DNA from 2 places in the Streptomyces sp. NBC_00210 genome. Region 1 is predicted to be linked to the other one. Evidence: riboswitches for the same ligand, from Rfam matches in the RefSeq annotation. Region 1 holds a riboswitch; the other holds the start of a gene.
What was found. Region 1 has a riboswitch for cyclic di-AMP ahead of OG729_RS34055 (C40 family peptidase). Riboswitches for the same ligand answer to the same signal wherever they lie in the genome.
Positions count from the first base shown of each region.

Region 1 (7,485 bases):
ACTACGACAGCCCGGGTTCGGACCGGGGATCCAACGCAAGCCTGAACGCCGAGTATGTGCAGATTCGCAACACCACCTCGAAGGCCGTCAGCCTGAAGGGCTGGACGCTCGTCGACGCGTCGAACCACAGGTACGTCTTCGGCACGTACACGCTGGGCAGGGGAAAGACGGTGACGGTCCACACGGGCAAGGGGACGAACAGCACGGCGCACCGCTATCAGGGGCGCGGCTGGTACGTGTGGAACAACGACAAGGACACGGCGACGCTGAGGAAGTCGACGGGCGTCCGGGTCGACACCTGCTCCTACAACTCGACCAGGGTCGACTACAAGTTGTGCTGAGCGCCTGACCTCCCGCCCCCGCCGCCCGGGCAGCGGGGGCGCTGTCATGCCGCGGTTCAGTCGTACAGCGGTGACCGTTCGCCCTCAGCGAGCATCCGTCCCGCTTCCGGCACCTCGATCTGTACGTCCTGTACATTTTTTACAGGCCAGCGCCCGAGGAGCACGAGGAGAGGTACGTCATGAACCGCCCCGCCGCCCGCTATGTCCTGCCCGAATTCACCGAGCGCACCAGCGCGGGATCCCGCAGCCTCGATCCGTACTCGAAGCTGTTCGACGAGCGGATCATCTTCCTGGGCACCGTCGTCGACGACACCGCCGCGAACGATGTGATCGCGCAGTTCCTGCATCTCGAGTACACCGCCCCCGACCGAGACATCTCCCTCTACATCAACTCCCCCGGCGGCTCACTGAGCGCCATGTCCGCGATCTACGACACGATGCAGGTGGTCACCTGCGACGTGGAGACGACGTGTCTCGGACAGGCCGCGTCGACCGCCGCCCTGCTGCTCGCCGCCGGCGCCCCCGGCAAGCGGATGGCGCTGCCCGGCTCGCGGATCGTCGTCCAGCAGCCCGCGTTCGAGGAGCCGTTGCAGGGCCAACCCTCCGATCTGGAGATCCAGGCGCAGGAGTTGCTCCGGCTGCGTGACCAACTCGCACGGATGCTCGTGCGCCACACCGGCCAGACCTCCCAGCGGATCGCCGCCGACCTGGAGCGCGACACGATCTTCGACGCCGTCGAGGCCAAGAGGTACGGGCTGGTGGACCATGTGATCAAGAACCGCAAGACGTCATTGTCGTCCCACGGTTCGAGGTGAGCACCCCGTGCTGCCGCCCGAACTGCCGCCGCTGCCCGCGCTGACCCGCGCCGAGGGCGAACTCATCGACAGCTACCTCGAAGTGCTCGATCTGCTGGGGCGGATCAACCCGGCGCGCGGAACGCACACCTATGGTGCGCTCCGCGCCGCACAGGCGCTGGTCGGCCGGGCCAATGCGCTCAAGGACGCCCTGACGCTGATGCACATGCGCGGCGAGAGCGAGATCCATGCGACGACGCTGACCGAGGCACTCAGGGCCCTCGACGGCGAACGCCGGGCGCACCGGGTGACGATGCCGCCCGTAACGCTCAGTTGACGAACTCACCTCTTCCGTCTACGGCCATCAGGGTACTGGTCACGCTCCCCCATTCGATGTAATCACTGTCCCCCGAAGCCCTACGGACAACTTGCGCGGCACGGCTACCGATTTGGCGGAATGACTTGTTCCGCCGCTGGTGCAAGGGTCCTCGGGCGTCCCCTGCCGCCCCTCGAAACTGCCCTGTCCACCCGAACAGGTGAGTGGTGGTAAAGCTCACAAACTGCCGTTTCAGTTCGGAAATCCGGCATGAGTTGGGTCAAGATCCCTGGGACGACAAGCCCCCGCCACCGCGGCGGGGCGGTCCGGGCGGACGCCGAGTCCTGCCGCCGCACCCGGATGACTGGTCGACAGGAGTGCATCGGCAGGAGTGGAGGACCCAAGCACGACGGGGCAGCCGGAAGGTCGGCAGTCCCTTGGGGTGAAGCCGCAGCCGCGGCCGGGCATCTTCGTCCGTCCGAACCCGACAGGTCATCCTTCACAGGCGGCTGACGAAGGGTTGCGCATGACTGCGCAGATTCATGTCCCGTTTCTGATGGGCCGGGCGGGCGCCGTATCGGCCCTGACCCTCGCCGCCGTCGGCGGCTCGCTGCTGGCTCCGGGGGGAGCCTCCGAGGCATACGCGGCTACGACCCACGCGAGCAAGGCACTTCAGGTGGCCGCCTCCAAGAAGGGCGCACCGTACAAGTACGGCGCCTCGGGTCCGCGCCGGTTCGACTGCTCAGGGCTGACGCTCTATTCGTACAAGAAGGCGGGCAAGAAGCTCCCACGTACGGCCCAGCAGCAGTACAACAAGACCCGCCACATCTCGGCGTCCTCCCGGCAGCAGGGAGACCTGGTCTTCTTCCACTCCGGCAGCAGCGTCTACCACGTGGGGATCTACGCCGGCCGCAACAAGATCTGGCACTCGCCGAAGACCGGCTCCTGGGTGAAACTGGAAAAGATCTGGAGCAAGAGCGTGTGGTACGGCCGGGTGCGCTGACGGCCCGTTGACTGATGGTGCGCCGATCGCCGCTCATCACCGGCGGTCGGCGTACCGGGACCGCGGCGGGTCCGCACCCGGCGCCCGGCGCCTGGCACCCGCCAGTCGGCACCCGGCGCCCCGGCGTCAGTGCGCCAGCGGCTCGGCCAGCAGAGTCACGCCGAGCGCCGTGAGCGCCCCGCCGGTGACGCCTTCCACGGCGCGCGTGGTGCGCGGCCGACGCAGCCACTGCCCCAGACGGTCCACCAGCAGCGCCACCGCGGGGAACCAGAGCAGAGCCAGGACGACGACGATCGTGGCCAGCAGCAGAGTCCGCGGCAGCACCGGCGCACCGTCCGGCACAAACTGCGGGAGCAGGCTGAGGAACAGGACCGGCGCCTTCGGGTTGAGGACGTTGGTGAGGAACCCCTGCCGCAGACTGCGGCCCATGCCGTCGGCCGCTTCGCCCGCCGGATCCGGCACGGCGAGCGCCGGACGCAGGGCCGAGCGCACCGCCCGTACACCCAGGTACAGCACATACGCTCCACCGGCGATCTGAAGCGTGCGGTACAGCACCGGGACCGCGACCAGGACGGCGGCGAGTCCCGCGACTGCCAGCGCGGTGTGCACGAGCAGCCCCCCGGCCACACCGACGGCGCAGGCCACGCCCGTGCGCCGGGAGGCGAGCGCATTGCGTACGACGACGGTGAAGTCCGCGCCCGGCATGGCGACCATGCCCGCGGCGACCCCGGTGAAGGCAAGCAGCTGTGCGTCCATGCCGACCATCGTGGCCCGTCGCAGGGCTTAACGTGTACTTACAATCTTCTGGGTCTGCCTAAAGTGATGCTTAAGCCTGGCGGAGAGGGAGTGGCATGTACGACCCGACACGGCTGGCGGCCCTGGTGGCGGTCGCCGAGGCCGGTTCGATCACCCGCGCGGCCGCCCGCCTGGGCTACACCGCGCCCGCGCTCTCCCAGCAGCTGGCCAAGCTGGAGCGCGAGGCCGGCGCGGTACTGCTGGTGCGGCACCATCGCGGGGCGCGGCTGACGGCCGCGGGCGAGCTGCTGGCAGCGCGGGCCCGCCGGGTGCTGGACGAGATGGACCGGGCGCGTCATGAGCTGTCCCGGCTGTCCGGGCTCTCCGGAGGGCGGCTGCGGGTCGGCACCTTCACCACCGTCGGCGTCCATCTGCTGCCCCCGGTGCTGAGCGCCTTCCGCAGGGCTCATCCTGATGTGGAGCTCACCGTCGCGGAGTACGAACCACCGGACGGGGTCCTGGCGGTGGCGGCCGGCGAGGTGGATCTGGCGCTCACGCATGCGTACGAACCGGCCGAGCCCGCACCGCCGCCCGCCGGTGTGATCCTGGAGCCCCTGCTGGTCGAGGAGTTGGTACTGGTGACGGCCCCCGGCCATGCGCTGGCGGGCGGCTCGGGCCGGCTGCCGGTGGCCGAACTTGCCGGGCAGCCGCTGATCAGCAGCGCTCCCTCGCACCCGTCCCGAAAGGGTGTGGAGTCAGCCCTGGCACGGGCCGGGGCGAGTCCCGCCGTGGTGTGCGAGTCACCCGGCTATGCGCTGGTGTGCGCGCTGGTCAGCGCGGGGCTCGGGGTGGCGGTGGTACCGGAGATGGTCGCCTCGATGGCCGCGACACCGCTGGGCGTACGTCAGTTGGAGTCGGCGGGGTTCCGGCGGACGATCTCGGTGGCGCACCGTGGCGAGGTGTCGGGCCCGGCGGCCGAGTCGCTGCGGGCGCTGCTGCGGGGTGCGTTCGGCCGCGCGGGAAACTGACGGCCGGACCAAAAGCGCCGGGCCGGCCGACCGCGTCTCACCCGTCTCGATCGGCCGGGCCGAGAACGCCAGGCCGGCAAAGGATCATCGGCTCTCTGCCGGTCCTCGACCGGCCGACGCCGTGATCAGCTCTGTACAGGTACGGTCCACGGCAGGGCGATCCAGACGGTCTTGCCGCCGTCCGGAGTCGGAGTGACGGTGAGGTGTCCGCCGCACTCCGCGGTCAGGCTGCGGATGATGACCATTCCGCGGCCATTGTCCTGGCGGACGGCGGCAGGCAGCCGCTGCGGCCAGCGCGGGTGGCTGTCGGTCACGCCGATGCGCAGTTCCTCGTCCCGCTCCAGACGAAGGTCCACGGTGAAGGTCGGCGACTGGCCGAAGGTGTGCTGGACGGCGTTGGTGGCGAGTTCGGAGACGATCAGCCGGACGGTGTCGACGGCCTCGGTCTCAACCGGCAGGCCCCATTCGGAGATGACATGTGTGGCGTACCGCCGGGCCGCGGAGACCGAGGCGGGATCGCTCGGCAGAGTAACGGATGCTTCTTGGTGATCTGCCATGGCGAAGCTGTCCCTTTCCCACCGGGGCCGGGCTCCGACTCGTAGCGGAATTGCGAGGACGGCCACGGATTGTGCTTCGCGCCAGAGTGCCACTTAACACGCCGTCGGTGGCGAGGATCCACCAAGATATGCATATATCTGTCGCTCAAAGCGGTGAACTCTGCTACGCGAGACCGTATTTGGACGGCACACTCTCGCATTGATCCAGCCGGAAAGGAGCACAAGATGCGGCACGTCCCCGCGGTGCGCCGTCGCAAGCTCGCCGAGGAGCTGCGGAGGTTGCGCCTGGACGCCGGTCTCACCAGCCGGGACGCCGGCGGACTGGCCGGCTGGCACCAGTCGAAGGTGAGCCGCATCGAGACCGGCGTGAGCGGAGTCAAGGTCGCGGATGTGACGCTGCTGCTGGATGTCTACGAAGTCGCCGACCCTCAACTGCGCGTGCTGCTTCAAACCTTGGCGGACGCGGCCGACGGCTCGGGCAGCGGCTGGTGGCATGCGTACCGCGGGCTGATCCCGCCCGACTACCGGGACTTCATCAGTCTGGAGGCCCACGCCTGCGCGGCCCGCACCCTGGAGACCTCGGTCGTGCCCGGACTGCTGCAGACGCCGGACTACGCCCGTGCGGTGACCCGGGCGGCCCTGGAGGAGTTGTCCGCGGCGACCGTCAACTCGCTGGTGGACGTGCGGATCACGCGCCAGTCGGTGCTGTGGGGCGACAGGCCCCTGGAGCTGAGCGCGGTGCTCGACGAGGCGGCGCTACGACGCGAGGTGGGAGGCGGCCGGGTGATGCGGGAGCAGCTGCGTACGCTCGCGGAGACGGCACAACTGCCCCATGTGCACCTCCAGGTACTGCCGTTCTCGGTCGGCGGCTATGCAGGACTCACCACTCCTTTCGTTATCTTCTCCTTTCCGAACATTTCTGATCTGGATGTGGTTGTTCTCGACCATTTGACGAGTAGCCTCTACCTCGAGCGGAAAGAAGACCTTGAGGTGTACGGCGCCGCCTTCCAAGCGGTGCAGGCGCGCGCACTGTCACCAGCGGACTCATTGGATCTCATCGCCCGGATCAGTGACGGCGCATAGGGAGGCACCCTCCATGTCCGATTGCCTCACGCACGACGCATTACGGTGGCGGCGCAGCAGCCGCAGCACGGGGATGAACAACTGCGTCGAGGCGGCCCGGCTGCCCGACGACTCGCTCGCGGTACGCGACTCAAAGAACATCCGGCGGCACGCCCTGCGTTTCTCGCCGGGAGCCTGGAGCAGCTTCCTGACGGCCATCCGCGAGGAGGCCGTCAACTGACCACTGCCTGACGGTCAATTGACCGGCGCGGCCCCGGTGATCGTGGCGATCGCCTGGTCGATCTGCTGATCGGTGAGGTCGGCGCGTGCGGTGAGCCTGATCCGGGAGATGCCGTCCGGCACCGACGGCGGGCGGAAACAGCCGACGACAAGTCCGGCGTCCCGGCAGTCCGCGGCCCACCCCAGGGCGGCCTCCGGCGACGGCGCCCGTACGGACACCACGGCCGCGTCGGGTCGCGCAGCGGTCAGACCCTCGTCCGTGAGACGGCGGTGCAGCGTCGCCGCGACGGTACGGGCACGGTCGGCCAGCGCGGGCTCGCGGCGCAGCAGCCGCAGGCTCGCCAGCGCGGCTCCCGCGGCGGCGGGAGCCAGGCCCGTGTCGAAGATGAAGGTGCGGGCGGTGTTGACCAAGTGCTCGATCACCCGGGCGGGGCCCAGTACCGCCCCACCCTGGCTGCCCAGGGACTTGGAAAGGGTGAGCGTGGCGACGACGCCGGCGGCGCCCGCGATGCCCGCGGCGTTCAGCGCTCCGCGGCCGCCGTCGCCCAGCACGCCAAGACCGTGCGCGTCATCGACGAGCAGCGCCGCGCCGTGCTCTCCGCACGCCTGAGCGAGACCCGCCAGCGGCGCGGCGTCGCCGTCCACCGAGAAGACCGAGTCGGTGACCGCGAGGGCCCGCCGCCCGGGGTGCGCGTCGAGCGTCTTGCGTACGGCTTCCACATCGGCGTGCGGCACGATCGCGGTCTCGGCGCGCGAGAGCCGGCAGCCGTCGACGATGGAGGCATGGTTGCCCGCGTCGGAGACGATCAGTGAGCCGCGGCCGCTCAGCGCGGTCACCGCGGCAAGATTCGCGGCATAGCCGGAGGACAGCACCAGGGCGGCCTCGAAGCCGCAGAAGGCGGCGAGTTCCTGCTCGAGCTCGGCGTGCAGCGCGGTGCTGCCCGTGACCAGCCGGGAGCCGGTGGCCCCGGCGCCCCAGCGGCGGGCCGCTTCGGCCGCGGCGCCGGTGATCTCAGGACGGCGGGTGAGGCCCAGATAGTCGTTGCTGGCGAGATCCAGCAGCTCGGACTCGGCGGTGCGCGGCCGGAGCGTACGCACGAGGCCCGCGCGCTCGCGGCGGCGCGACTCGTCGTCGATCCAGTCGAAAGGATCCTGGGGCATGGTGATCCGGTCCTTTTGTAGGCAGCTCACAGACCCTAACCGGGGTCACTCGAGGAACGGATGTGGCCATGCACACACCTCAAACACGGTCTCTTGTGTGGTTCCTCCTTGGCCGCGGCGTGTGCCGTACGTCAGGATCGGCGCCATGGACCTGCTGAACACCCTGGTGGAGAAGGGGTTGCGGCGCGAGCTGCCGACCCGTGAAGAAGCGCTCGCCGTGCTGGCGACCTCCGACGACGAACTGCTCG
Region 1 covers NZ_CP108120.1:7,509,373-7,516,857, reverse strand. The annotation lists gene OG729_RS34070 (lamin tail domain-containing protein) at 1-341, shown strand, start outside; gene OG729_RS34065 (ATP-dependent Clp protease proteolytic subunit) at 521-1,156, shown strand; gene OG729_RS34060 (hypothetical protein) at 1,164-1,472, shown strand; cyclic di-AMP (ydaO/yuaA leader) riboswitch at 1,790-1,974, shown strand; gene OG729_RS34055 (C40 family peptidase) at 1,978-2,454, shown strand; gene OG729_RS34050 (LysE family translocator) at 2,581-3,210, opposite strand; gene OG729_RS34045 (LysR family transcriptional regulator) at 3,306-4,217, shown strand; gene OG729_RS34040 (ATP-binding protein) at 4,343-4,774, opposite strand; gene OG729_RS34035 (helix-turn-helix transcriptional regulator) at 5,000-5,857, shown strand; gene OG729_RS34030 (DUF397 domain-containing protein) at 5,871-6,077, shown strand; gene OG729_RS34025 (8-amino-7-oxononanoate synthase) at 6,092-7,237, opposite strand; gene bioB (biotin synthase BioB) at 7,383-7,485, shown strand, end outside.

Region 2 (7,485 bases), 4.0 Mb from region 1:
CGGCAGCGGGCTGGTGCGCACCGAGCTCAAGGGCTCCATTTCTGGGGTGCAGGGCGAGGTGTATGTCTGGCTGCCGCCGCAGTACCACGACCCCGCCTACCGCAATAGGAAGTTCCCCGTCGTCGAGGTCATGTCCGGCTTCCCCGGCTCCTCGAAGAACTGGTTCCGGACGCTGAAGTTCCAGGACCGCGTCCAGCCGCTCATCGAGTCGGGCCGGGTCGCGCCCTTCATCCTGGTCTCGCCGCGCACCATGCTGGGCGACAAGGACACCGGGTACGCGAACATACCGGGCAAGGTGAATGCGGACAGCTGGCTCACCGTCGACGTACGCAAGATGGTCGCCGACAACTTCCGGGTGTCGCTCGGCCCCGAGAACTGGGCCATCGCCGGCTATTCGGCCGGCGCCCACGGAGCGGCCAAACTGGCCCTCGCCCACCCCGACCGCTACAGCGCGGCGGTCAGCTTCTCCGGGTACAACGACCCTGCCGCCGAGCATGGATCGCTGACCGCGTCGGACCCGGATCTGCGGCGCGAGAACAACGTGCTGCGCATCCTGAAGTCGGCGAAGACCCCGCCGCGTGTCTCGCTGCTGGTGACGGGGGAGGGCGCGGACGGTTACCTGCCGGGGCTCTCGCTCCAGCGGGTGGCCAAGCCGCCGACGAGGATCGATCTGCGGGCGACGACGGGCGGGCATGTCACCCCCGTGTGGAGCAGGCAACTGCCGTACGCGTTCCAGTGGCTGACGCAGCGGATGAACCTGCAGGGCTGGGGTCAGGGGCAGCAGGGCCTGGGCCAGGGGCAGAGCCAGGGCGACGCCCCTGAGGACCAGGTGCTCACCCCCAGCGGCCTACTGGAGTGACATGTCGGCCTTCTCGCCGACCCGCCGGTAGCCGATCCCCGCGTAGATCCGCTCGATGTCCACATCGCCGGGCTCCAGCCAGACCACCCGGCAGCCACGGTCGAACGCGGCGGTGGTGAGGTAGGCGGAGAGCGCCGCGCCGATGCCCCGGCGGCGGTGTGAGGAGGCGACCGCGAGGCCGCAGAGCTCGGTCAGCCCGTCGACCGGGACCGAGCAGCCGCCCGCGGCGACCGGGGTGCCGTCCTTGTCGTCGACGGCGAGAGCCGCGACCCCGCCGCCCTCCTGGGCCGTGCGCAGCCATGTGATCTCGCCCTCGGTGGGCCCGCCCGTCTGCCCGTACGCGAGATGCTGCACTCCGGCCGCAGCGTGGTACTCGGCGTCGTCGGACGGTTCGACGATCGTGATCCCGTCCACCGGCTTCGGCTCGAGCAGACCGCCGGGCACGACCGCGAGGAGCGGCGCCCGGTTCTCCACGGTGAACCCGGCCGCCAGCAGGGCGGGTTCGACCTCGGGGGCGCAGGCCGGCAGAAACTCGAGGCGCGGTACGCGATCGAGCTCGCGGAACGTCTCGACGAGCGCGTCGATGTCCTCGCGTGTCGGGGTCGCGCCTTCGTCCGGTATCGCGTAATTTGCGGGCGGAATGGGCCAGTCCGGGTGGTAGCGGACGACGAAGGGGCCCACACGCCGGTGGTCGGGGGAGCGCAGCGTCAGCGCCCGGACGGAACTCTGCAGGTCGTTGTGTACGTCGAGGTCCATTCGGCGGATGCTATGCCACCCGCGTCGCGCCGGCGAAGGGCATTTGGTCGATCGGCGCGACACGGACGGGAGCGCCGGGGTGGGGCGCGTGGATCATCTGGCCGCCGCCGATGTAGAGGCCGACATGGCTGATGCCGGAGTAGAAGAACACCAGGTCACCGGGCGCGAGTTGGGAGCGGGACACCGGCTGTCCCGCGTTGATCTGGGTGTATGTGGTGCGCGGCAGCGAGACTCCGGCGGAGCGCCACGCGGCCTGGACGAGTCCGGAACAGTCGTAGGAGGTGGGGCCGGTCGCGCCCCAGACGTAGGGCTTGCCGAGCGCTCCGTAGGCGTAGGCGACGGCTTGGGCGGCCCGGGAGTTGGGGGCCCTGAGGGAGCCGCGGGACACGAGGGAGCGGTCGGCGCGCGTGGCCTCCGGGGAGCCGCTTTGGGAGAAGGCGCGCTGCTCGGCGGGGAGCCGGGCCAGCAGGCTTTGGGCGGCCGAGAGCTTCTCCTGGACGGTCGCCTTGTGCCTGGCCAGCTCTCGCTGGCGGTCCTTGAGCGCATCGAGCCGCTTGCCGGCCTCGGCCCGCAACCGGGCGATGTCCACGAGCTGTTGGTGCACCCCCGCGATGGCGCTCGCCTGCCGCTCGCCGACGCGCTCGGCGAGCGCTGCCCGCTCCAGATACTCGTCGGGGTCGGAGCTCAGCGCGAGCTGCAGCCCGGGGTCGATGCCGCCGGCCCGGTACTGGGCGGTGGCGACCGAACCCAGGGCGTTGCGCGAGGTGTTGAGCCGCTCGGTCCTGCGGACGGCCTCGTCGCGCAGCGCGTCCACCGACGTACGAGCGCTCGCGGTCCGCTCCTTGGCCCCGTTGTACCGCTCGGTGGCGGCCTCCGCCTCCTGGTAGAGCCTGTCGACCTTGGCCTTGATCTGCGCGGGGGTGAGCGCGGGCTCGGCGTGTCCGGTGCCGTCGAACGCGGTGGCGGTCGCAGCCCCGGCAAGCGCAAGCGTTGCGGCGGTACGGGCGGCGGGCCCGCTGAGCGGATGCTGCTTGGCTTTCCGGTGCGCTGCCACGAGGGCGTCCACGTCCTTCCGTCGTTCCTGCGGTCCGACTCCGGGTCCGACTCCGGGCGGGGGCCGGACCGGGGCCGGCGGCGGTCCGCACAGGGGGAGCGTCCCGCCGCCGGTATTTCTCGGCGGTGATGTCCGACGGCCGCCCGGGGGGCGCGGCGGCGATGGAGAGTCGGTCACCTGGGGAAGGACGCTAAACCTGAGAGTCACGGGAACGCGGCGCAAGGACCGAAGTTGCCCAAAGCTGGACAGGCGGGAGCGCTTTGTGCGAGCCGGTCTGATGCCATCGGCGCACATCCCCGTGCCGCCGTGACCGATGCGGCGAATGAGGCGCACCTGCCCTGAGAGGGGTGGTATGGCGACGGTTAGGCTCCGCCTCATGGACGTACTCATCAATGTCTTCGTCGCCCTGCACATCATCGGCATCGCGTCGCTGCTCGGCGGCTTCCTCACCCAGATGAAGGCGATGGGCGAGGGCACCGCCCGCTTCAGCCCGGCGATGCTGCACGGTGCGCTGACGATGCTGATAACGGGCGTGGCACTGGTGGGCCTGAACCAGGCGGACGATCAGCCGGTGAACAACATCAAGATCGGCGTCAAGCTGGCGGTCCTGGTGGTGATCCTGGGACTGGTCTACGTCAAGCGGGACGAGGAGAAGGTGGAGAAGGCGCTCTTCGGCGCGGTGGGCGGGCTGACCGTCACGAACATCTTCATCGCGACGCTGTGGACCTGATGCGCTGAGCCTGTCGGCGGACGGGACGCTTCGGACCTGATGTTGCGGGCATGACTGCGGACCTGATGTTGCGGGCGTGATGCTGCGGACGTGAGAACGCCCGGACCCGACGGGTCCGGGCGTTCGGCTGCGTCCGGGCTCAGGCCGGGCGCACGCTGCCGTAGATCGGCATGTAGTAGATCGACTCCTCGCGGACGTTCGCACCGGGCTTGGGCGCGTGGATCATCATGCCGTCGCCGATGTAAATGCCCACGTGGCTGATGTCGTCGTAGAAGAAGACCAGGTCGCCGGGGAGCAGGTCCTTCGTGGCCACGCGCGTACCGACCTTCACCTGGTCCCAGGTGGTGCGCGGCAGGTCCACGCCCGCCGCCTTCCAGGCGGCCTGGGTCAGCCCCGAGCAGTCGTACGAGCTCGGGCCCGTCGCGCCCCAGACGTACGGCTTGCCCAGCTGGGCGCGGGCGAAGGACAGGACCTTGTCGGCCTTGGCCGTGTAACTGCCGTCGGCGGTGCCGGTACCAGTGCCAGTACCGGTTCCCGTGCCCGTGCCGCTGTCCTGGTTCTGCTCCTGCTCCTTGCGCGCGGCCTCCGCCCTGGCGCGGGCCTCCGCCTCCGCCTTGGCCTTTGCCTCGGCCTGGCGGCGGGCCTCCTCCTCTTTCCTGCGCTCGATCTCGGCGAGCCGCGCCTTCTCCTCGGCGGTCAGCTTCGACAGCAGTGCGCGCGCCTCGGCGAGCTTCGCCTGGACCTCCTGCTTGCTCGTGCGCAGGGCCTTCTGGGAGGTCGTGAGCGACTCGAGGCTCTTCGTCGCCTCCGCCCGCTGCTTGGCGGCCGCGGCCCGCTGGGTCTCGTAGTCAGTGATGGCGCTGCGCTGACGGTCGGTCATCCGGTCCATCAGCTGGGTCTGGTCGAAGTACGACTCGGGGCTGTCCGCGAACAGCAGCGCGGCGGTCGGGGTGACCGCGCCGGTGCGGTACTGCGCGGCCGCGTAGTTGCCGAGCGCCCTTCTGGACTCGTTCAGCTTCTCCGTGCGCTTGGCGGCGTCGTCGAGCAGCTCGTCGACCTCGCGCCGCTTCTCGTCGGTGGATTCCTTGGCCTTGTTGTACTTCTCGGTCGCGGTGCCGGCCTGCCGGTACAGGTCGTCGACCTTCTTCTGCACCTCTTCGACGGAGGGCTTCGGTTCGGCGGGCGCCGCGTTGGCGCTCTGAGTCGACAGCAGGGTAACGCCGGCGATGGCTGCCGTCGTGAGCCCGACGGCGGGCGAGGTCTTCGCGGTACGGCTGCGTTGTTTGCGATGCGACGCCAAGGCCGGCATCTCCTTCTTCCGTGGACCGCCTACCGGGTTAGCTGTCGGGTTCGGGCAGAACGGAAGACGCCCTACGGACCGAATGAGACAGGTCCGATTCACCCCGGTTGTGCATGGTGGGTCCCCGGTTCCGAACTTCCTTGAAGGAAGCCCGAATTCGGCGCAGGCCGCCCGATTGGCGTGGATCGCCATGGGGGTACGAGCCGCCTGGACGAGCACGCTAGCCAACTCGTGTGGCCGCTGTGAAGCTTGATGGTCGATATGCCCGATACATTTTCGTGACCTTTTTTCAGCGCGGCGGGGATCGGGTTTCCGGTGTGCCTGTGCCATGACATGGCGAAGTGGCTCGATCGCGCAGGGTTGCCGGGCCGGATTCCCGTGCGGCATGCCAATGCGGCCGCGAGCTGTCAGCGCGGCGGCCTAGACTCGTAGAGCGATGAGCAGCCTCTTTGACGACAGCTTCCTGGCGGACCTCCAGCCCAGCTCGGAGCACGCCCCGCCACCGCCCGAGGACTCGGCCCCGGAGGAGATTCCGGACGATCTCTTCCAGGGCGCGTTCGACGTGCCCCCTGCGCGGGATCCGTACCACCGTGACGGCGCCCCGCGCACGGTCGTGGACCCCGCCGCCCTGCTGGAAGGGCTGAACGAACAGCAGCGCGCCGCCGTCGTTCACACGGGCTCGCCGCTCCTCATCGTCGCCGGGGCCGGGTCCGGCAAGACCCGGGTGCTGACCCACCGGATCGCGTATCTGCTGGGGACCCGCAGCGTCCACCCCGGGCAGATACTGGCGATCACCTTCACCAACAAGGCCGCCGGCGAGATGAAGGAGCGTGTCGAGCAGCTCGTCGGCCCGCGCGCCAACGCCATGTGGGTCATGACCTTCCACAGTGCCTGCGTGCGCATCCTGCGCCGCGAGTCCAAGAGGCTCGGCTTCACCTCGTCGTTCTCGATCTACGACGCCGCGGACTCGAAGCGGCTGATGGCCCTGGTCTGCCGCGATCTGGATCTTGACCCCAAGAAGTTCCCGCCGAAGTCCTTCAGCGCCAAGATCTCGAACCTGAAGAACGAGCTGATCGACGAGGAGACCTTCGCCGACCAGGCAGTTGGGGGTACCTCCCAGGCCGAAGGCTCTGGGGGAGGCTTCGAGAAGACGCTCGCCGAGGCCTACCGGATGTACCAGGCACGGCTGCGCGAGGCCAATGCCCTGGACTTCGACGACATCATCATGACGACGGTGCATCTGCTGCAGGCGTTCCCGGACGTCGCCGAGCACTACCAGCGGCGCTTCCGCCATGTCCTGGTGGACGAGTACCAGGACACCAACCACGCTCAGTACACACTCGTACGCGAGCTGGTAGGGACGGGCCAGGAGGATCTGCCGCCGGCCGAGCTCTGCGTCGTCGGCGACGCCGACCAGTCGATCTACGCCTTCCGTGGCGCGACCATCCGCAACATCCTCCAGTTCGAGGAGGACTACGCGGACGCGACGACGATCCTGCTGGAGCAGAACTACCGCTCCACGCAGACGATCCTCTCCGCAGCCAACGCGGTCATCGAGCGCAACGAAAGCCGCCGCCCCAAGAACCTGTGGACGAATGCGGGCGCGGGTGCGCAGATCACCGGCTATGTCGCCGACACCGAGCACGACGAGGCGCAGTTCGTCGCCGACGAGATCGACCGGCTGACGGACGCGGGCGAGGCGAAGGCCGGCGACGTCGCCGTCTTCTACCGTACGAACGCCCAGTCCCGTGTCTTCGAAGAGATCTTCATCCGGGTCGGCCTGCCGTACAAGGTCGTCGGCGGGGTGCGCTTCTACGAGCGCAAGGAGGTCCGGGACGTCCTCGCGTATCTGCGGGTCCTGGCCAACCCCGAGGACAACGTCCCGCTGCGCCGCATCCTCAATGTCCCCAAGCGCGGCATCGGCGACCGCGCCGAGGCGATGATCGACGCGCTCGCGCTGCGCGAGAAGATCACCTTCCCGCAGGCACTGCGGCGCGTGGACGAGGCGTACGGCATGGCGGCCCGCTCCGCCAACGCCGTCAAGCGTTTCAACGTGCTGATGGAGGAACTGCGCACGGTCGTCGACTCGGGCGCGGGCCCTGCTGTGGTGCTGGAAGCCGTCCTGGAGCGGACCGGCTACCTGGCCGAGCTGCAGGCTTCCACCGACCCGCAGGACGAGACGCGCATCGAGAACCTTCAGGAACTGGCCGCGGTCGCGCTGGAGTTTGAGCAGGACCGTGCCGAGGAGGAGGGCGCGGGCACGCTCGCCGAATTCCTGGAGAAGGTCGCGCTCGTCGCCGACTCCGACCAGATTCCGGACGAGGACGAGGACGGCTCCGGCGTCATCACCCTGATGACGCTGCACACCGCGAAGGGCCTTGAGTTCCCGGTGGTGTTCCTGACGGGCATGGAGGACGGCGTCTTCCCGCACATGCGCGCCCTCGGTCAGGCGAAGGAGCTGGAGGAGGAGCGGCGCCTTGCGTATGTCGGCATCACGCGCGCCCGCGAGCGGCTCTATCTGACGCGCTCGTCGATGCGGAGCGCCTGGGGCCAGCCCTCGTACAACCCGCCCTCGCGCTTCCTCGAGGAGATCCCGGGCCAGCACCTGGAGTGGAAGCGGACGGGGCCGATGGCCGCGCCCGCGGGTCCGACCTCCGGCATCGCCGCCTCGCTGTCGTCGTCGCGGTCGCGCTCGGGCGGCGGCGCTTCGGGCTTTGCCACGCGGCGTACGACCGACAAGCCGGTGATCTCGCTGGCGGTCGGCGACCGGGTCACGCACGACCAGT
Region 2 covers NZ_CP108120.1:3,508,714-3,516,198, reverse strand. The annotation lists gene OG729_RS15805 (alpha/beta hydrolase) at 1-859, shown strand, start outside; gene OG729_RS15800 (GNAT family N-acetyltransferase) at 848-1,615, opposite strand; gene OG729_RS15795 (NlpC/P60 family protein) at 1,626-2,669, opposite strand; gene OG729_RS15790 (hypothetical protein) at 3,046-3,399, shown strand; gene OG729_RS15785 (NlpC/P60 family protein) at 3,539-4,708, opposite strand; cyclic di-AMP (ydaO/yuaA leader) riboswitch at 4,711-4,872, opposite strand; gene pcrA (DNA helicase PcrA) at 5,136-7,485, shown strand, end outside.
Region 2: it holds a riboswitch for cyclic di-AMP, as region 1 does, so the genes downstream of both, OG729_RS15785 (NlpC/P60 family protein) here and OG729_RS34055 (C40 family peptidase) in region 1, are expected to answer to the same signal.